One region of the Fundidesulfovibrio butyratiphilus genome, then DNA from elsewhere that is predicted to be linked to it. Evidence: riboswitches for the same ligand, from Rfam matches in the RefSeq annotation. Region 1 holds a riboswitch; each other region holds the start of a gene.

Region 1 (6,500 bases):
CTCGGGCTGGCGGTCGACCCGGGTCCAGGCTTCCATGTCGAGAAGTGACGGGCGCGTGTCCTCGAAGGGAATTTCCGATCCGGCGTAGTCCAGCCAGAGCCGCGCCTCGTGTCCGCCTTCCAGGGCCTCGATTTCCAGACACGGGCGGGGCTGCACGGCGGTCAGGGCCCTCGGCCCCAGAGCCTCGGGCAGTTCCAGGCCGAACGCTTGCCCGTCCTGCGCCAGTTGGAACACCGCCTTGACGTCGGTTTTGGGCACCCGCACCTTGTGCTGCGAGTCGCGGATGCGCTGCACCCACTGCAGGTCGGGACCGGGCAGGCTGTGCAGACGCCCCTCGACAATGCAGTGCAGGGGCTTGGCGTCCAGAAACACGGGGATGCGCGAACAGGGGACCGATTCGTCGCCCAGGCGCACGTGGGGAATGTATTCCAGGTCCGGGCGGCCCTTCGCCAGACAGGCCTTGACCAGGCTGAACTCCAGCCTGCCCTCGAACGGTTCCCCCGCCTCCAGGGGATCGGCGATGATCCTGCCGTCGAAAAACGTCCGACAGCGGCCCGAGGCGGCCAACAGGGGGAGCGTACGGGTCAAGGCCCGGGTGTCGAGCCGGCAGTCCTCAAGGGGTGACGGCTGGGCGGGGGCGTTCCACCTGCCGTAACGAGGAGAGCTTCGCGCGGTCAGGACAACCATGGCCTCCAGGATGGACCGGTCCGTCTCGGACAGGTTCTCGTCGTCAAGCACCTGCGCGGAGGCCGGTGCCACCTGTTTGCCGAGCCCGCCGTTTTTCAGGACAGCTTGCCGCAAGGCCGACAAGGCGACCCGGCCTCGGGAGATGGAAAGCTCATAGCGAAGGACGTACGCGCCGGAGGACGTTTTGGACGCGGTCTCCTTGTTCTGGTTCGACACGGCGGGAAAAAGCAGCTCGCGCCAGGGCGAACCGGTTTTCCCCGGAGCGTGTTGGGCCGGGAAACGCGCTTTCAACTCCGCATCGGCGGCCAAAATGGCCGCCCAGAGGTGCTTGCAGAGATGCCCGCTCATGAAGTGCGAGCATTCGCAGGACGCCCTGGCCCCCCGGCCGGATCTGCCGTCGTCCGCCAGGTCGACGAGGTACTCTTCCGACCCTTCAACGGTGGCGGCGATGGTCCTGGGGTTGGCTTTTTCCAGCGAGACCCGGCCCAGGCGAAAGTATTCCTCCCCGCGCTTGCGAATGGTGGGCGGAAACATGTGCGCGTAACGGGCTTCCCAGGTGGGGTTCGGATTCGCGGTCGGGGAGAATGGTCGTGGCATGGAGCGGCGTTTCCTCGGGCACTGGCGAAGGGGAGCCGATGTGCGTTTCTCTTGCGCGCATTGTTCTCGGGGAGCCGCTCTTTGTCAATCGGGCGGAAAGTTGGACAGGGCCGGTCACGTCCGGGTCGCACATGCTCGTCGTCACGAATGCGGGGACGCACGGGCGCTTGGCTCGGGGCCTGTCGCCAACGCATCGCATTCGAACGAGGCACCACGCGACAGGAGGCATGGCAAGAACGATTCTTTCCGGCTTTTCATGTCTCGGCAACACAACAGCTCGTATCGGCAAGGTGTTTCTAGAGGCCGGCCTATGAAAACCCGCGCGCTTCCTTTTCGGCCTTCTCGGTCATTTCACCTGATCGACCTGCTTGACGATGGCGGCGGTGATGTTGATGGACGGATCGATGTAGGCGAAACCGTTGACGTCCTGGATGCTGAGCAGGCCGTGGGCTACGTCGGACGCCCCGCCGTCCGGGCTTGAGGTCGCTCAGGGGGGGGCCGGCCGCAGTCCATGCGGAACTTTCGGGCTGACATCCCCGGCGCGGGCGGCGTTGTCCCCCTCTGCCCGCGTCAACGAGCCAACGGGGTCTTCTGGCGTGATGCGGCCGGTCGCCGACGCGCGTCAGCCCTTCGCCATCCCTGCCGGGAGGTTCCTCCTGGTCTGCGGGCACAACCGCGAAAGGACCCGGGCTAGCCGCTTTTCTCCGGCGTCAGGTCGACGAAAAGCAGAACCTGGTCCACGCCTTCAGCCTGTCCGCTGGCCGCACGGGCCAGGGCGATGGTGTCCAGAAGGGCCTGCCGGGCCGGGATTTCCCCGGGGCCCGGCAGGACCAGCCGCCAGGCCACGACCCCGAGAAAGGATCCGGCTGCGGACCAGGCAAGGGCGGCCCTGGCCAGGGCTCTGCACAAGCCCAGGACCTGGGCGTCGCGGCCATGGGCGTAAAGCTCCACGACCACGCCAAGATACTGGCGCAGGTTCGTGTCGAGCGGGGGGCTTTCCAGAAAGGCCGTCATTTCACTTTTGCGTGCAGAGTAGTCGCCCATGGTTCCCTGTCTTGGCCAGGACCGCCGCGCGGTCTGTTACGCTTCCAGAACGTCGGCGATCGCGCACGCCTCCAGCTCGGCGCGCACCGTTCGGGCCGCTTCCACCATGTTGGCCAGGGCGGCCAGGGCCTCGGGCCAGTCCCGGGTCTTGAGGCCGCAGTCGGGGTTGACCCAGAGCCTTTCGGCCGGGATCACTTTTGAGGCCAGGCGCAGAAGCTCGGCCATCTCGCGGGCCGAGGGCACGCGGGGACTGTGGATGTCGTAGACGCCGGGGCCGATCTCGTTGGGGTAGCGAAAGACGCGAAAGGCTTCCAACAGTTCCATGCGGCTGCGGCTGGCCTCGATGCTGATGACGTCGGCGTCCAGGGCCGCGATGGCGTCCACGATCTCGTTGAATTCGCTGTAGCACATGTGGGTGTGCAACTGGGTGGCGTCGCCCACGCCGCTCGAGGCCAAGCGGAAGCAGTCCACGTAGGCCGAAAGGGCCTGGTCCCAGTCCCTGCGGCGCAGGGGCAGTCCCTCGCGCAGGGCCGGTTCGTCCACCTGTATCACGGTCGCGCCGGCGGCCTCCAGGTCCAGCACCTCGTCGCGGATGGCCAGGGCGATCTGGCGGCAGGTCTCGGTCTGGGGCTGGTCGTCGCGCACGAAGCTCCAGCGCAGTATGGTCACGGGGCCGGTGAGCATGCCCTTGACCGGCTTGTCGGTGAGCGACTGGGCGAAGCTGGTCCACTTTACGGTCATGGGCGCGGGACGGCTCACGTCGCCGTGGAGCACGGGCGGCTTGACGCAACGCGCGCCGTAGCTCTGCACCCAGCCGTGTCTGGTGAAACAGAACCCCTTGAGGCGCTCGCCGAAGTATTCCACCATGTCGTTGCGTTCGGGTTCGCCATGCACCAGCACGTCGAGGCCGAGCGTTTCCTGCTTGGCCACCACGTCGCGAATCTCCTCGGCGAGAAAGGCATCGTACTGGCTGTTCGAGACAGTCCCCTGGCGCTGCTTGCTGCGCATGGAACGTATCGCGGCCGTCTGGGGAAACGACCCGATGGTGGTGGTGGGCAGAAGGGGCAGCCGCAGGCGCTCGCGTTGGATCGCGGCCCGCTTGGCGTAGGGGGTCGCGCGCCGGCCCATGTCCGGCGTGAGCGTCCGGACCCTGGTCCGCACGGCCGGGTCATTGGCCAGCGGGCTTGCCCGCCTGGCCCGCCAGGCCCGGCGGTTGTCTTCGAGCCAGCCGTTGTCGCCCGCACCCTGGGCCAGGTTGGCCAGACAGCGCACTTCCCGGCATTTCTGCACGGCGAATGCCATCCAGTCCCGCACCTCGGGGGCCAGGTTGTCCTCACCCTCAAGATCGAAGGGTACATGCAGAAGCGAGCAGGAGGAAGCCACCAGCACACGCGCGTCCCCAAGGATATCCATGGCCCGGCCGATGACGGCCAGGGCCTGGTCGGCTTCCACCCGCCAGACGTTGCGTCCGTCCACCACGCCAAGCGACAGCGAGGTCTCCGGGGGCAGATGCGGCAACAGCGCCTCCAATTGGCCCGGAGCGCGGACCAGATCGAGGTGCAGACCGTTCAGGGGCAGGTCTTCGTAAAAGGCGGCGTTGTGGTCCACGGCCCCGAAATAGGTGGCCAGCAAAAGCTTCGGACGTTTGGTGCGGAGCAGAAGCTCCTCGTAGGTCCGGCGGAAGCGTTCCGCCAGGTCCTGGCGCAAATCGGTGGCCAGCACGGGTTCGTCGAGCTGTATCCATTCGCAGACCCGGCTCAGGTCCTCCAGCACGTCGCCGTAGGCCTCGGCCGCGCGATGGAGCAGGTCCAGGGGATCGACGCCCGGCCGGTCGCCCTTGGCCAGGGCCAGAAAGGTGAGCGGTCCGGGCAGTACGACCTTGACCCGGTGTCCGGCCGCCCTGGCCTCGCGGGCCTGGGTCGCCAGGGCCGAGGCGTCAGGGGCGAAGGCCTGGTCCGGGGCCAGCTCCGGCACGATGTAGTGGTAGTTGGTGTCGAACCACTTGGTCATCTCCATGGCCGGCTGGTCGCCGTATTCGGGACCCGCGCCCCGGGCCATGCGGTAATAAGCGTCCAGGTCGCCGGGAGCGGCGCGGCCGAAACGCGCGGGCGCGGCCCCGAGCAGCAGGGCCGTGTCGAGCATGTGGTCGTAGAGGGAAAAGTCGCCCACAGCCACCAGATCGAGCCCGGCGCGGCGCTGTTCTTCCCAGTGGGCCAGGCGCAGGGCGCGGGCCTGGTCTTCGAGGGCCTGGCGGCCGACTCGGCCGGCGAAAAAGCCCTCCATGGCGGTTTTGAGCTCACGTCGCCGTCCCATGCGGGGAAAACCCAGAACGTGCGTCAACATGATCGTCTCCTTGGTCTTTGGTCGCGAGACCGTGACGGATACCCGCACGGGCCACGGACAAGACCCGGCCCCGGGAAGAGTCCCGGCATGAAAAAACCCGCTTTCCCTAGGGAAAGCGGGCCGACGATCACGCACACGCGCGGCACGGGCCGCACGACGGATCGCCCAGGCCCAGGTCGCGAGGCCCAGTGCGGACGACCTTCGAGGCGTCTTCTGGCTTCCGGCGTCAGGCTACGAGCCTGTGATGTCGGCGGCGTCCTTCCCAGGGACTTGCCCCAGTGGTCGCCGCCTGTTCGACCGGTTACAGCAGCGCGTCTGCGACGGACTTGCACCGTCTTCCGTTTCTCGAAGGATTTCCTCAACTGCGAGTTCTCTGTACGGCCTCTGGCAAAAGGCTGTCAACGGACCCGTGCAGGGAAGTGCGTTTGGGGGGAGTGTTGCGCAACCGCAGGTGTCGTGCGAATGGCGTTGTGCCCTCAGAGGCCGGGAAAGGTCTCGTCGTGGCCGAAAATCAGGTCTCCCCCGACGAGCCAGACTTGGGCCTTGCCTGACAGGCGCACGGTCACTTCCGCGCCCGGGGCCAGGGCCGGCAGATACAGGCCGAACCGGTCGGAAAGGCCGGTCCACTGGCCGCTTTGCATGCCGCGCAGGGAAAACACGTCCTTGCCGTTCACCAGCACTTCCACCCGGTCCGAGGGGCCCGACACCCTGGGGAAGAAGAAGGCCGTATGGAGCGTGTAGCGCATGGGGGCGCTGGAGACGGCCGCGGTTGCCGTGAAGAAGGCCAGGCCCGGCTGATCGGTGCGCGCCGGGCGCAGGAACTGACGACCGGAATCGTCCGGAGACTTGACGCCAAGGTTCTCGGTGCGGACCAGCTTCAAGGGGCACGGCGTCTCTCCCGATCGCGGCCAGCCGTTGGTGAAGTGGATGCGGGGGGCCTGGAGCTTGACGGCATTGGCCAGGGCGACCGCCGGATCGGACACCGGGCAGCCGGACGTGAAGCGACGGAAGGAGGGAACTTGCGCCAGCCCCTTGAATACCTCGCGGGCAAGGAGCAGGTTGCCGAGTTTCGTGAAATGGATGTCGTCGAAATAGAGTTCGCCGGCCCGGTCCGGTGTCTTGGCCAGCCAGGCATCGAAGACCGGCTGGGGATTGATGTGCGTTGCGCCCGTCTCCCCGGCCACTGCGGCGTTGGCCTTGGGGAACCAGAGCTTGCCGAAGAGGTAGAGGGGAGTCGAGGCCTGCCGCAGCACTTCGGCGGCTTCAGGACCAGGATGAGGGGTGGCCAACCAGGGGTAGTTTATGATGCCGAAATCGGTTTGGTGCTCCCGACATTCCCGGGCCATGGTCGTGACGTTGTCCTGGTAGCCGAAAGCCTTGATCTTGGCGGCCATGTCCGTCGGGGAAATTTTCGGCTGGGCGAGCTTGACGCCAAGGTACTTGAGCAGGACGTACAGATTGAGGTGCTTGCCGAGAAAGGCGTCGCCGCGCGCCAGGAGACTCGGTTCGCCGCGGGCGTTGGTGAGCCCCAGGAGCCGTTGTTTCTCTTGGATGAAGGCCAGGGAATCCTCCACCACCGTGCTGCACACGAGGTCGTTGACGGCGTCCATGGTCAGGACCAAGTCGGGACGCAGAGCCAGGAGTTCTTCCTTGAGGCGGATGCGCGAGTGCCAGCTGTGGTAACCCATGACTCCGACGTTGAGCACCTCGAAGCGCAAACCGCATCGGGTGTAGACCAGGGCCAGCAGGTCCTCCAGGATCCAGGGAAAGGCGTTCGTCTTGTCCGCGCCCACGCCGTAGGTGGTTGATCCGCCGAGACAGACGATGCG
Region 2 (6,500 bases), on a different contig from region 1:
CGGCGCGTTCACGGCTGATCCTGACGGGGAAAAGCTTCCGGGTGGAGCAGGCGGGCCATCTCTTCCAGCCCCAAAACCAGGCGCGGCCCGGGGCGGTCGTACAGGTCCGAGTCGAGAATGTGAATGCGTCCGGACTTCACGGCGGGCACCTCGGGCCAGTCGGCCCAACGGGATCTGGCCCGTCCGAAACGGTCGTGTCCCATGGTGGGGATGAAAATCACCTCGGGCCGCAGGGCCACGGCCTGCTCCAGGCTGAGGCGGGGATAGCCGGACAGGGAGGCGCACACGTTTCGTCCTCCGGCCAGGCGGATGAGCTCGTCGAGAAAGGTGTGCGCTCCGGCCGCGTGCATGGGGGCCATGCCGATTTGGTAGAGCACGGCGGGTCTGTCGACGGTTCCCCTGACGGCCTCGGCCACGTCTTGGATGCGTCGTCGCATGGACAAGGACAGGGCTTCGGCCTGGGGCTTGGCGTCCAACAGGTCCCCCACCCGGAGGATGGAGCGCGACACCGCGTCCAGATCGGTCGTGTCCAGGAGTTCGACCCGGAGTCCGAGTTCGCGCAATCTTTGGACACAGCCGGGAGGGGTCATGCCGGTAACGCCCAGGCACAGGTCCGGGGTCAGGGCCAGGATGCGTTCTACGTCGGGATCGGCATAAGAGCCTACCCTGGGCAGACGCGCCGCCGCCTCGGGAGAGTCGCTGAACGCGGCGGCCCCGACCAGACGGTCGGCCTGACCCAGCGCGCAGGCTATTTCGGCCACGCTGGGCGCCAGGCAGACCACCCGAAGGGGAAAACCGGGGGCGGCGGCGACCGTTTGGGCCGGCTTGGCCCGGACATGGGGCGGCGCTTGGGCGTCCGCGGGTTGCCAGGGCGAAGCGGCGAACGCGCGTCCGGCTTCTCCTGGACCGGCCAGGAGCAGGAACAGGAACAGGGTGTGGGCCGTCACGAGCAGCCGAACGGCCGAGGGGACCGGTGACCGGAACACCGGCGGAGACGTGGACACGCGAGGGCGCGCGGGCAAATAACCGGCGGTCACGTCCGTCTCCGAATGGCGATGCGCAGGGCGTGCATGGCCGTGCGGGCCAGAATTTCGCCCAGGGGAACGTGCTTGCCGCAGAACCGGTGGACGGAGCCCGGTCCACTGGCCACCACGGTGCAGTCCGTACCTGTTCCTGTGGCGGGCCGCCCCGTCAGGGTGCTGGTGATGTTTTGCTCGCCGAGAATTGCGGCCTTGGCCTCGGTGAGGATCATGAGGGCTTCGGCCAGGGCCGCGTCGGTCAAGTGGGCGTCGGTGACGGCCAGGATGTTTATCGTCCCGGCGGGCGGGGTGGTTCCGTCCGGCCGCCAGTCCGCCGGATCACCGGCCCGCCTGGCATTGGCCAGCCCGGCGGTCACGGCCACGCTGACCCGCGTTTCGCCCGCGCACAGGCTCGCCGTGCCGAGGGTCCCCAATTCGGCAGCGGTCATGAGTCCGACGCTGGGTCCGCTCCAGCCCTGGGCCTTGGCGTAGTCGGCCAGGGTGCGTTGCGGCGGGGCGAAGCCCCGGGTGCGCCCGGCCAGGTTGGCTCCCACCTTGAGGATGAAGAGCCGCGTGGCCCGGGACAACCCGCCGCACAGGGGGGCGTTGCCGCACGTGCGCCAGAGCCCGGGCAGGGTGAGGCACACGTGACCGGGGCCGCGTTCCAGAACAAGCCCGCCGGGCCCGGCGGTCACCAGGGGAGGCCCCGCCGCCAAGGCGGGGCTTTGTCTAGAACGCATAGCGCAGTCCGACGCTGAAGGTTCTGCCCGGCATGGGATAGCCGCGAACGTAGCTGTAGCGTTCGTCGGCGATGTTGTTCACGGAGATCGAGGCTTCCAGCTTTTCTACGGGGCGGTACGAGAGCTTGGCGTTGAAGACGAAGAAGGGGTCCTTGTCCACCACGTTGCCGTAGGCCGGGGAATAGGGGTTGAAGTCCTGCACCTTTTGATCGCCCTGCCACTGGGCGGAGAGGTCAAGGCGCAGGGTTTCGTTCCAGCCGATTTGCAGGCCGGGGGTCAGGGTGTAGCGCGAAAGCCCGAGCACCGTGTCCGTGCCGCGCGCGTTGACCAGGGTGTCGTCGAGCTCGGCGCGTTCGAAGAACCAGATCCAGTTGAGCGACGGCGTAAGGCTGAAACGATTGGTTCCGGCGTCGAACGTGTGGGTGTAGCGCACGAAGCCTTCCAGGCCGGAGAGCCGCCAACCCGAGGAGTTCACCCATGTCTGGGACGCGGTTGCGGGCAGGGTGGCCGTGGTGATGGCGTCGTTGTAGGCGGTGTTGAAGTAGGTCCCCGAGAATTCCAGTCCGTTCCAGGTCACGTCCGCGCCGGCCTCGCCGGTGACGCTGGTTTCGGGCTTGAGGCCCGAATTGCCCAAATACCACGTGCCCCACTGCTGAAAGCGTCCGCTGAACTTGTAGGCGTCGGGCGGGGTGAAGGCCGAGCCGGCCGTGGCGCGCAGGGTCAACCAGTCAGTGGCGTTCCAGTTCGCGCCGAATCGCCAGCTCAGGTGATCCATGGTCTTGTCCCGCGAAACCACGTCGCAGAGCACGGTGTTGCCGTTTATGCGCAGCTGGTAGTTGTCGTATCGCAGTCCGCCAAGCAGCGTGATGTCGCCCAGAGTGAGCTTTTCCTCCCCATAGGCGGCCCAGTTCGCGTAGCGGGAATCCGGTGCATAGACCCCGTCCCCGTCGCGTTTTTCCTCGGTGTTCTGGTATCGCGCGCCCAGGGTGAAACGGCCGAACGAAAAGGTGGGCACGGTGACGCGTCCGTCCAGGCCGATCTGATCGGTATTGAACTTCGAGCTGTCGTAATAGGGCGTGTCGGTGTTGTCGTACTCGTGCCGGTTGGCCCAGAAAGCCAGCCGCCAGTCCACGTCGACGGCGCTGGAGCCGCCGGTGTAGGTGGCGGCGAAATTCTTGAGCACGTCGTCCACCTTGGCGCTGGGGGTGCGCGAATAGACCGGGCCGGGATCCCCCACGTCGTAGGCGTTGAAGAAGTTGGCCATCAGGTGGAGGGCGTGTCCTTCGACGGGACGAATGGTCACCGTGCCCGAGGCCGCGCCGTCGTGGTAGGCGGTGTTGGGGTAGCGCCATCCGCCGCTGGCGTCGTAGGCGTCGACGCTGGTGACGCGTCCGGCCAGGCTGGCTCCCAGCGAGCCGTTTTCCAATCCGCCCTGGATGTCGGCCCGGGGCTCGACGCGGTTGAAGCTACCGTAGCGGACTTCCGCCGCGCCCGAGGGTTTGCCCTTGCCGCGCCGGGTGATCACGTTGATGACCCCGCCCATGGCCGAAGCGCCGTAGAGCACCGAACCCGGTCCGCGCATGACCTCCACCCGCTCCACGTTGCCCAGGGGGATGAGCGCCAGGTTGCCCGTGGCCACGGGGTTGCCGTCCACCAGAACCAGGGTTTTGGCGTCCATGTTGGCCCCGGGCGAGGCGTAGGTGTCGAAGCCGCGCAGCTTGGCGCTGGAATAGGCCCCGGGGTACTTGGTCACCGAGGCCGGAACCTTGAGGGCGACGAGATCGTCCAGTGTGGAAGCCCCGAGTTCGTCGATGGCTTTTCGATCGATGACCTGGACGTGGACCGGGGTCTGGGTGCTGGCCGAGGGCTCGGCCGTGGCCGTGACCACCATTTCCGGCAGTTCGCGTGGTTGTCCGCCACGATCTTCGGCCAGGGCCGCGCTGGCCGAAAAAAGAAGCAGAGAAAGGACTAACGCCGCACAACGCATAAAAAAACCTCCTTCTTCATCGGGTTGAAGAGGAGGCTTCGAGGAGGGAACGGACGAAAAGCCCCATCCGTCTTCGGAAAGGGGACGCGTCCGCGTTTCGGCTTGGCCTCGAAGCCTACGACACGCTGTCGCAGGCTGGTTTCCCGGCTTAAGGATCGTTCTACTCGCCGCACCTTCCCATCCGCGCCCTGGCGGACAGTGGCGTCACGCGGCTTTCGTCCCCTCTTACGGTTGCGGGCCAGCGCCGGACTTTCACCGGACTTCCCATTTCGCCTCATGGATATTGAGGACCTGCGACGTTGGCAGTGGCCCTACAACCGGGAGTGCGCCCTGTCAAGGCGAGGCCCGAAGGGGCGCGCGACCCGTATTGCGGGCTGCGGTCCTGTTCGGGGAGCGGCGCGCCGCTCCTGTTTTTCAGACGCACATCGGGAATGCGCGGACCCGGTGGCGCAGGATCTTCGCGCGGTCACGGTTTTGTTGTTATTTCGTTCGCCGGCCCTTCGTGGGGCTTTGGTGGGGCGGAGGGAGGCCCGGAGTCTGACAAATAGGCGGGAAAAGTCTCTCCTTTCGGTTGGGTTCGGCTTCCAGGCGAGGTCGCGGGGCGAAGTGCCAAGAAAAACGATAGTATGACACGCCTTGACCTGATTCAAGGAACGAGTTAAAAAATTCACAAGAAGATGGAGTCGTTCAAAATTGGTGTTGGCAGCCGCTGACTCCTGCCGCTGACAAAACGGTAGGAGTTTTTTCAATTTCAATCTGACTGATCATTTTTGTCTTGGGGGAGGTCGTATGTCACCCATTTTTCGTGTCCAGGGCGTATTGTCTGCTGTTACTTCGGCAATAAAGCAATGCAAGAGAGTCCGCTTTGGAAAACCAGTGAAGATCCTGCTGGTCGTCCTGTTGCTCGTCTGCCTTTATTATGGTGTTGGGCAAATTTCAGGACGTGTCAATTCGGAATATCTTCCCGAGCATGAACTTGCTTCCGGGAAAAGTCACATCATACAAACGATGAGTGACATGATCGAGCGCGAACTCGATACCGGATGGGCTCCCAGCGCACTGGTGTCTCCAATCAGAATGCGCCTGGACGTGAAGGCTTTTCAAAGGGGCGAGCATTTTGTTCTTCGGAGAATGAGCCAGCACATACCTCATCTGTTCAGAATCGGAGCTGAAAGCCCCGCGGGAGCGGAGTTGCTCGACGCAGCCGACGATTTCAATAGAAGCCCTGATTCGTGGTCTCTTTTCAGTGAAGATGACAGCAGGGACCGTTTTGCCCAGGGATTGAACCGCTACAAGTCTTTTAATGACCGCCTGGGAAAGGGAGAAATTCCCCAGTTGAGTCCGAGAAGCGATCAGCTGGAAGATATCATCAATGAGATGAATGCGATACTCAGTTCAGAGTACACGCGCTTGAGAAACGTGTACAGGGAAGGAAATTACGTGTGGAACGTCAGGGGCGCGTTTTATCATGCCCAGGGCGTTGTCTACGCCACGAGTGAATTGTTCAAGGCCATACAGCACGATTTTCAGCCCGTGTTGGAACGGCAGTCCGCTGTCAATACGATGAATATTTTGATTGAAACATCAGGCGGCAGTGTCGGGGAAAAGCCGGCCCTTGTCCTCAATTTCAGCGGGTTTGGCGTGCTGGGAGGAAACATTCATGCGCTGATGGGCACTATTTCCGATACGCTTGTCCAGCTTAACGCCTTGCGAGACGCCATCGCCAGGGGGACCGGCAGCGGAGTGGGGAGCAGACCGTAGCGATTCATAGCAATCCCGATTGGATGTGTCGTCAAGAGGACGTCAGGCCCGGGGCGCGTTGTGTTTGCGCCAGGACTTGACGTCCTTTTGCGTTTGCAAGCGGGGATGTCGGGCGTGCGGCGGTGGATCACGTTGTCCTGGCCCGACGGCAATGAAACGCCCATGTTCGGTCGACACCTTCGGACAATCGCCTTCTGTCCCCGCTGCTCGCATCGGCAATAGAACGTGGGACAAGAGTGGAAACGACGAGCCGAATCGCTCGCACATCAGTGTCTTGCGACACTTGGTTCTGGTTCTAGGCTGAGCCGGGATATGTCGGGAGAATGTGGGATTTAATGGGACGCCAGCCCAATGATTGCGCCAACTTGGCCAGCGCCTGGCAAAGCGTTTTCGGCCTGGGCGCGCGAAAGTTGCTTTTGCACGTTTTTGCCCAGGCCGAGGCCAAAACGACAGTTGCTTTTGCACAAGCGCGCCCAGGCCTCATGCCGCTTCTCCAGGCAAAACGACAATCGTATATACGAAATCCATTCGCATTGTTTATTGAAAGCTCGCGTGTATTTCCGTAGGCATAGATAGCTACGATTCTCATCGCCTCACAATGGTCAATAGACATCTTCTGGTTACGCGATTTTCCTGGCCGATTCATCCTGCATCACCTCGGTAGAGCCCTTGTCTGGCGCGGCTCGGGCCTCAAGCCTGGCCAATTCCACGCGTAGGTCGGCATTCTGCTTGAGCAGTTCCCGGTTCTCCTGCCGAAGCTCCCGGTTCTCACCCCGCAGTTCCCGGTTCTCTTGGCGCAGGGCATTGATCTCGCTCGTCGGGTCAACACCCGCTGGCTCAATGGCCGTTGTGGCGTTGGGGGCAGGCGTTGTTTGGTCGCTGCCTACGGTGACTGGGCCATCGCCAAATAGAAGCCATTTGGGCTCTACACCAAAGGCGAGGCAGATTTGCCTGGCAGCAACCAAATCCGGTTCAGATTCCCCACGTTCATAC
Region 3 (6,500 bases), on a different contig from region 1:
CCCGGGAATGCGTCCGAACGCCGCGTCGAGATCCGGCGCGAAATCGAACCCTTCAGTCCGTTCGTCCCGCCCGGGCCGGTCCCGGCGGGCGCCAAGGTGTCGCCATGTCGCTTAGCATCGGAATCGTCGGCCTGCCCAACGTGGGCAAGTCCACCCTGTTCAACGCCCTGACCCGAGCCCAAAACGCCCAGGCCGCCAACTATCCCTTCTGCACCATCGAGCCCAACAAGGCCGTGGTGCCGGTGCCGGACTCCCGGCTGGACGCCTTGGCCGCTTTGGTGAGCCCCCAAAAGGTGACGCCGGCCACGGTGGAGTTCACCGACATCGCCGGTTTGGTCAAGGGCGCGAGCCAGGGGGAAGGGCTTGGCAACAAGTTCCTGGCCAACATCCGCGAGACCCAGGCCATTTTGCACGTGGTGCGCTGTTTTGTGGACGACGACGTGGTGCACGTGCACGGGGCCATCGATCCCCTGGAAGACGTGAACGTCATCGAAACCGAGCTCATCCTGGCCGACGCCCAGGCCTTGGAAAACCGCATGGACCGTCTGCGCAAGCAGGCCAAGGCCGGAAAGGAGCATCAGGCCCGCCTGGCCTGCGCCGAACGGCTGCTGGCCCACCTCATGGAAGGCAAGCCCGCCGCCAGTCTGCCCGAGCGCGACCAGGACGCTTTTGTCGAACTCTACGACGAGATGCGTCCCATCACCGACAAGCCCGTGATCTACTGCGCCAACGTCTCGGAAGACCAACTGGCCGAGCCCGGTCCCCTGGTCGCGGCCCTGGCCGGACACGCCCAGGCTCGCGACGCCCGCATGGTGGTGGTTTCGGCTCGAATGGAAGAGGAGCTGGCCGCGCTTTCCGACGAGGAGCGGGCCGAGTTCCTGACCTCCTACGGCGTGGAGAGTTCGGGCCTGGATCAGGTCATCCGCACCGGATACCAGGTGTTGGGGCTGGTCAGTTACTTCACCGCCGGCCCCAAGGAGGTGCGCGCCTGGACCATCCACGACGGCGACAAGGCCCCCAGGGCGGCGGCGGTCATTCACACGGACTTCGAGCGGGGATTCATCCGGGCCGAAGTCATTTCTTACGGCGACTACGTGACCCACAAGACCGAGGCCGCCTGCCGCTCCGCCGGAGTCCTGCGCCAGGAGGGCAAGGAGTACGTGGTCAAGGACGGCGACGTGGTGCATTTTCTTTTCAACGTGTAGCGCGCCGGGCCCGTGAAGGACCGGGCGGTCTTTCGCCTTCCCGGCGGGCCTGGAAGCCTTCCGGCCGCCGGGCGAAGGCTCAGGTCGGCTTGTCCACCACGGCGAATTTTTCGCTGGCGGGCGTCGTTTTCTTTTTCCACCAGCACTTCCAAGCCTGGAGCAGGTAGTAGGGCAGGGGCCTGGGAAACGCCTCGGGATGGTGCTTGACCAGGCCCGGGAGCTCGCCGGGCTTGACCATGCGCAGCAGCAGGTTCACCAGTCCTTTTTCCATGAAAATGGGCCGGAATCGGTCGATGTTCCCCAGAACATGAGCCACCATGGCCCTGCGGAAGCTCTCGTGCGGCGGATGGTTGCGCATGTCGCCCACGCTGTTCAAATTGCCCAGCAACGGGTTGGAGCCGAAATTGTTCTTCCCGTGGCGGCGGTAGCAGCCGTGGATCGTGGGGATGAGCAGGGAGTCGCCGATCAGGTTGCAGAAGTGCGCGATGTAGTAGTCCGCGCAGATGGAGAACGTGGAGCTGGGCGGAGGCATGACCAGCTCCAGGGTGGAGCGGCGAAACATCATGCTGCTGGCCGTGGCCCAGACCCAGAATCCCCGCTGAAAGCTCGTCGCGCGCACGTGGCGGAACCGCCCCTTGGACTGGTGATCCATGTGCTGGCCGCCGATGATCTCGCCGGTGGAGCTCATCTGGTACTGGTTCGAACTGGTGAAGGCCACGGTGGGCCCCAGGGTCAGGTGGGCGCGCAGGTGGGCCAGGGCGAAGTCGGGCAACAGCGTGTCGTCGGCGTCCAGCATGACCACGAAACTGCCCGTGGACAGGGCCAGGCCGTCGCGAAAGGCTTCCATTTGGCCACCGTTGGCCGCACGTTCGAGGAGCCGAAAACGCTCCCCGGACCGGTTTTGTTCCAGGAACTCGCGCACCAGGGCCACGCTCTGATCGCACGAGGCGTCGTCCACCACCACGCACTCCCAGTTGTCGTAGGTCTGGGCCAGGACCGAACGCAGACACTCCACGATGTACCGGGCGTAGTTGTAGCTGGTCACGATGAAGCTGACGCGCGGCTTGCGGGCGTGAACCTGGTCCGGGCCGGCGGCGCGTCCGGACGAAAGGGCCTGGGCCTGGCGCATGGCCTGGCCGATCGCGCCGGGCCGGCTCAGCAGATGATGGATCGTCATGAGACGTGCGGTCCTTTGTCCAGGGGGTGCGGGGACGGCGCGTCGCAGGGGCGCGCGTCGCTGTCGGGGGCCGCGGCGAAGCGGGCTTCTATGCGCTCGCGATAGGCCTTTTCGTCCCGCATGTCGGACATGTACCAATTGGGGTCCGGGTTCCAGTCCTTGGCCCGACCCGCGTCGTAGATCCGCACCCGACCGGCCAGGGCCTTGGGCGAGCGGATGGCCAGGAGCGCTTCCAGGTTGCCGGGGCTCACGTCGTCGATCTCTTCGACGCTCGGGCGGCGCTGGAGCGGAATGGCGCAGCCGCAACGGGGGCAGGAGCGCAGTTTTTGCTCCCGGTAGTCCTCGGGCACGCGTCGCCACCAGCCGGGCTCGATAGGCCAGCCCCCGGGGCCGTGGAAAAGCATGTCCAGGCTGGCGGCCACCTCGCAGAAAAACGCCCCCTTGGGCGTGATGGAGGCCGACCAGGTGGTCTGCACCCAGCAGGCGTCGATCAGCCGCCACATTTCGTTTTCGTCGGGCACCATCTCGCGCGCGGCCACGAGCAGGGGTTGGTGCAGGATGCGGTCGGCGCTGTGGTCGTTGCAGAAGAGATGGCCGAAGATTTCGCGCACCAGGGGGCCGTAGCGCCGGCCCAGATCCGCCGGCACGGTGGACCACAGCCCGCGTCGGGTCTTGTCGGGCACGCGTTCGGCCAGGTATTTTGCCATGCGGGCGAATCGGGGATGGAGCAGGGGCTCGCCGCCGATCATGCCCACCATGCCCGGGAAGTCCGCCAGGGAATCCACGGCCCTGCGGAACGTATCCCAGTCCATGAAGAACGGTTTGCGGTGATGGCCGGTGAACCGGGTGCAGTTGGAGCACCGGTTGCGGCAGGCGTTGGTGATGTCGATCTGGATGATGCGCATCCGGGCGAGCGGTATCATGGTCCCTCGTCGGCGCGGGCGCGGACGGAGCCGGTCGGACCTGGACGGCCAGGCGGGCGCGAAACTTGGGCGCGTCCGAACCGTTTCCGCCGCGCTGGGCGCGGGTTGTGGTCGGCGAACCGAAACGAACCGGATGCGGGAGGGCGAAAACGAATCCGCCCGTTCTCCCTGGAGGGAAAACGGGCACGGGGTGATACGACGCGGCGTGGCCGGCAAGCGACGCCCGTCCTGGTCACTCCGGCCCATGTCGCGAGGCTCGGACGCCGACCGTTTCGAGGCGTCTTCTGGCTTGCGGGTCGGTCCCTTCGCGGGACCAGGGTCTCATGGCCGGCATCCTTCCCGGGGCTTACCCAGTGGATGCGGCCGATTCTCCCCGCTTACAGCAGCGCGTCTGCGACGGATTTGCACCGTCTTCCGTTTCTCGAAAGGTCATAAGGCAGACCCTTGGCCAATAGCTCCCGGCCGAAACCGCGTCAAGCCCGGACGCGCGCGCCCGGTTTCAGCCCCTGGCCGGTGCGGCGTTCGGCCAGGTCCGGCGCGGGTCGCGTTAGCAACTTCGTTTTCGCCGCTAACGTTCGGGCTCGATCCCCCTCTTGCCAGTTCCGGCCTGGCGCGTTATCTCATCGCGTGATTATTACGAGCACCCCCCCAAGGAGGACGATACATGTACAGCTATAACGCCCAACAGTCAGCCGCGCGCGCCGAGGTTCTGAGCGCCTTCATGCGCGGCGTCTGCAGCTGGATGGCCGGCGGCCTGGCCCTCACGGCCGTCATGTCCCTGGCCGTGGTTTCCAGTCCGGCCCTGATGCAGGCCATTTTCGGCTCCCCGCTCATCTGGGTGCTGCTCATCGCGGAACTGGGCATGGTGTTCTACCTCTCGGCCCGCGTTTCGCGCATGTCTCCCGGAGCGGCCACCGGCCTGTTCCTGGTCTACAGCGGACTCAACGGCGTCACCCTGGCTCCGATCTTTCTCGTGTACACGGGCTCTTCCATCGCCTCGGCCTTTGCCGTGAGCGCGGGCATGTTCGTGGCCATGAGCGTCTACGGCATGGTCACCAAGCGCGACCTGACCTCCCTGGGCAGCTTTCTTTTCATGGGCCTCATCGGCCTGTTGCTGGCCATGCTGGTCAACGTCTTTCTCAAGAACACGATGATGGATCTCATCATCAGCTGCGTGGGCGTGTTGATCTTCACGGGACTCACCGCCTACGACACCCAGAAGCTCAAGGACATGGGCGACTACGCCCCCATGGACGACGCCGCGGCCCTGCGCCGGGGCTCCATCATGGGCGCGCTCACCCTGTATCTCGACTTCATCAACCTCTTCCTCATGATGCTTCGCCTCTTCGGCTCCAGCCGCGACTAGCACCGAATCGGGCCGGGGACCTGCGGGTTCCCGGCCTTTCTTCCCATGAACGAGCTTCTTGACTGGCAGCGTCGTCTGCGTCCCCTGCTTTCCCTTCCCGCCGGCCTGTACGCTTTGGGGCGTCGGGCCTCGGCTTGGCTGTACCGCAAGCGCCTGCTTCCGTCCTGGAATCCCAAGGCCCCGTGCGTCGGGGTGGGCACCCTGGCCGTGGGGGCGTGGGGAGAAACGCTCGTCTCGGCCTGGATGCTCGGCTGGGCCCGGGCGCGGGGGCTTCGCGCGGCGGCCCTGGTTCATCCCGGATGGGGCGGGCCGAGCGATCCCCCCATGCGCGTGGATGCCGGCACCGACCCCTTTCACTGCGGAGCGCAAGCCGCCCTGCTGGCGCGCTACCGGCCGGAAGCCCTGGTCTATTGCGACCGCAGGCCGGCGCGGGCGGGACGAGCCGCGAAAAAGGCCGCCAATCCCGACTTCTATCTTTTGTGCGGACACTTCAGCGATCTTTCCGCCAGGCGCGGCGCGGACGTGGTGGTCTTGACCCCCCAGGATCTGGACAAGGGCTGGAACCGGCCGCTGCCGGCCGGGTGGTGGAGGGAATCGGCCCAGGCCCTGAATCGAGCGGCGGCCTTTGTGGTGTGCATAAGCCCCGAAGACCTGACCCTGCGCCGCAACCTGGTGGAGCGCAGGCTGGCCAAGTTCGGGAAACCCGTCTTTCCGCTGCACCCGCGCCTGTGGCGTCTGCGTCGCCCCACCACCGGGGAGACCACCGAAACCCTGGACGGCGAGCCCTACATGCTGGTGGCCGGCGACTCCCATCACGACATGGCCGCCAAGGCCGCGCGCGCCTTTTTGGGCCAGGGGCCCCGCTTTCAGATTATCGTGGACGACGCCCACCATTTTACGCCGCAGGACAGGGCCCAGATAGCCCAAGAGGCCACGCGCATGAAAACCCCCCATGTCCTGGCCACTCCCGAGGCCGCCCTGGGGCTGGACCGCGTACCCGGACGCGTGCTGTGGACCTACGACCCCGACGTGGTGATCGGGCCGTGTCTGCTGGGCGGACAGGCCTTCACTCCCTGGTGGGAAACGATCTTTGCGGACCTTGGCTGAGAAGAATGCGTGTTTTTTTCGTCAAGGAGCGCTTAGCGCTCGACTTGGACGGCACTTCTCGGCTAGAGTGTTCACATTTGGCGAAACAGCGTCCATAGGGACGGCTCCTCCTCCCCCTGCACGGAAAGGTGACTTATGAAGAATATGAAACTCGGCCTGAAAATCGGACTTGGCTTCGGGATCCTCATCTTCATCCTGGTTTGTGTCGGGGGGTTGGCCATCCTGAACATGAACGGCGTCGGCAACATGGCCAGCCAGCTCAGCCAGGAAATCGCCCCCCAGGTGGACGTGGCCTCCGCGGTCGAACGCACCGCCCGGGCCATGATGCTTGAAACCCGCATCTACGGCTTCACGGGTGATGAAAAATCCTGGGAAGCCAGCCAGAAAAGGCTCGCCGCTGTGGAACAGGCTCTGGCCGACGCCCGCGCCCTGGCCCAGAAATATCCTCGCCTTGAAGATCTCAAGCGGAACACCGAGAAGGCCACCCAATTGGTGGGCGAATTCCGAAAGCTGCTGGACCAGACCAACGTCATCAACAAGGCCCTGGCGGAAAATCTGGTCACCATGCGTCGGACCGGTGAAACCTACGTGAAGATGGCCGCCGATTTCTACGGCGATCAGGTCGACGCCGCCAACCAGGACATCACATCCAAGTTCGAATCGGGCGTCATGCGGGAGCGGGTGCAGAAACTCTCCTGGATGGAAGAGGTGCTGGTCAAGAC

The links. Region 1 has a riboswitch for cobalamin ahead of metE (5-methyltetrahydropteroyltriglutamate--homocysteine S-methyltransferase). Riboswitches for the same ligand answer to the same signal wherever they lie in the genome.
Region 2: another riboswitch for cobalamin. It lies ahead of ACYQ01_RS16280 (TonB-dependent receptor plug domain-containing protein); the one in region 1 lies ahead of metE (5-methyltetrahydropteroyltriglutamate--homocysteine S-methyltransferase).
Region 3: another riboswitch for cobalamin. It lies ahead of ACYQ01_RS07590 (radical SAM protein); the one in region 1 lies ahead of metE (5-methyltetrahydropteroyltriglutamate--homocysteine S-methyltransferase).

The regions. Positions count from the first base shown of each region.
Region 1 covers NZ_BAAHXA010000002.1:447,884-454,383, forward strand. The annotation lists gene ACYQ01_RS13005 (DEAD/DEAH box helicase) at 1-1,284, opposite strand, end outside; gene ACYQ01_RS13010 (hypothetical protein) at 1,975-2,328, opposite strand; gene metE (5-methyltetrahydropteroyltriglutamate--homocysteine S-methyltransferase) at 2,365-4,671, opposite strand; cobalamin riboswitch at 4,860-5,047, opposite strand; gene ACYQ01_RS13020 (SGNH/GDSL hydrolase family protein) at 5,148-6,500, opposite strand, start outside.
Region 2 covers NZ_BAAHXA010000003.1:15,065-21,564, reverse strand. The annotation lists gene ACYQ01_RS16295 (FecCD family ABC transporter permease) at 1-12, opposite strand, end outside; gene ACYQ01_RS16290 (ABC transporter substrate-binding protein) at 9-1,037, opposite strand; gene ACYQ01_RS16285 (adenosylcobinamide amidohydrolase) at 1,034-1,759, opposite strand; gene ACYQ01_RS16280 (TonB-dependent receptor plug domain-containing protein) at 1,749-3,746, opposite strand; cobalamin riboswitch at 3,863-4,056, opposite strand; gene ACYQ01_RS16275 (DUF2333 family protein) at 4,623-5,507, shown strand; gene ACYQ01_RS16270 (helix-turn-helix domain-containing protein) at 6,128-6,500, opposite strand, start outside.
Region 3 covers NZ_BAAHXA010000001.1:1,603,710-1,610,209, reverse strand. The annotation lists gene ychF (redox-regulated ATPase YchF) at 105-1,205, shown strand; gene ACYQ01_RS07595 (glycosyltransferase family 2 protein) at 1,285-2,382, opposite strand; gene ACYQ01_RS07590 (radical SAM protein) at 2,379-3,305, opposite strand; cobalamin riboswitch at 3,585-3,721, opposite strand; gene ACYQ01_RS07585 (Bax inhibitor-1/YccA family protein) at 3,970-4,671, shown strand; gene ACYQ01_RS07580 (tetraacyldisaccharide 4'-kinase) at 4,717-5,778, shown strand; gene ACYQ01_RS07575 (methyl-accepting chemotaxis protein) at 5,914-6,500, shown strand, end outside.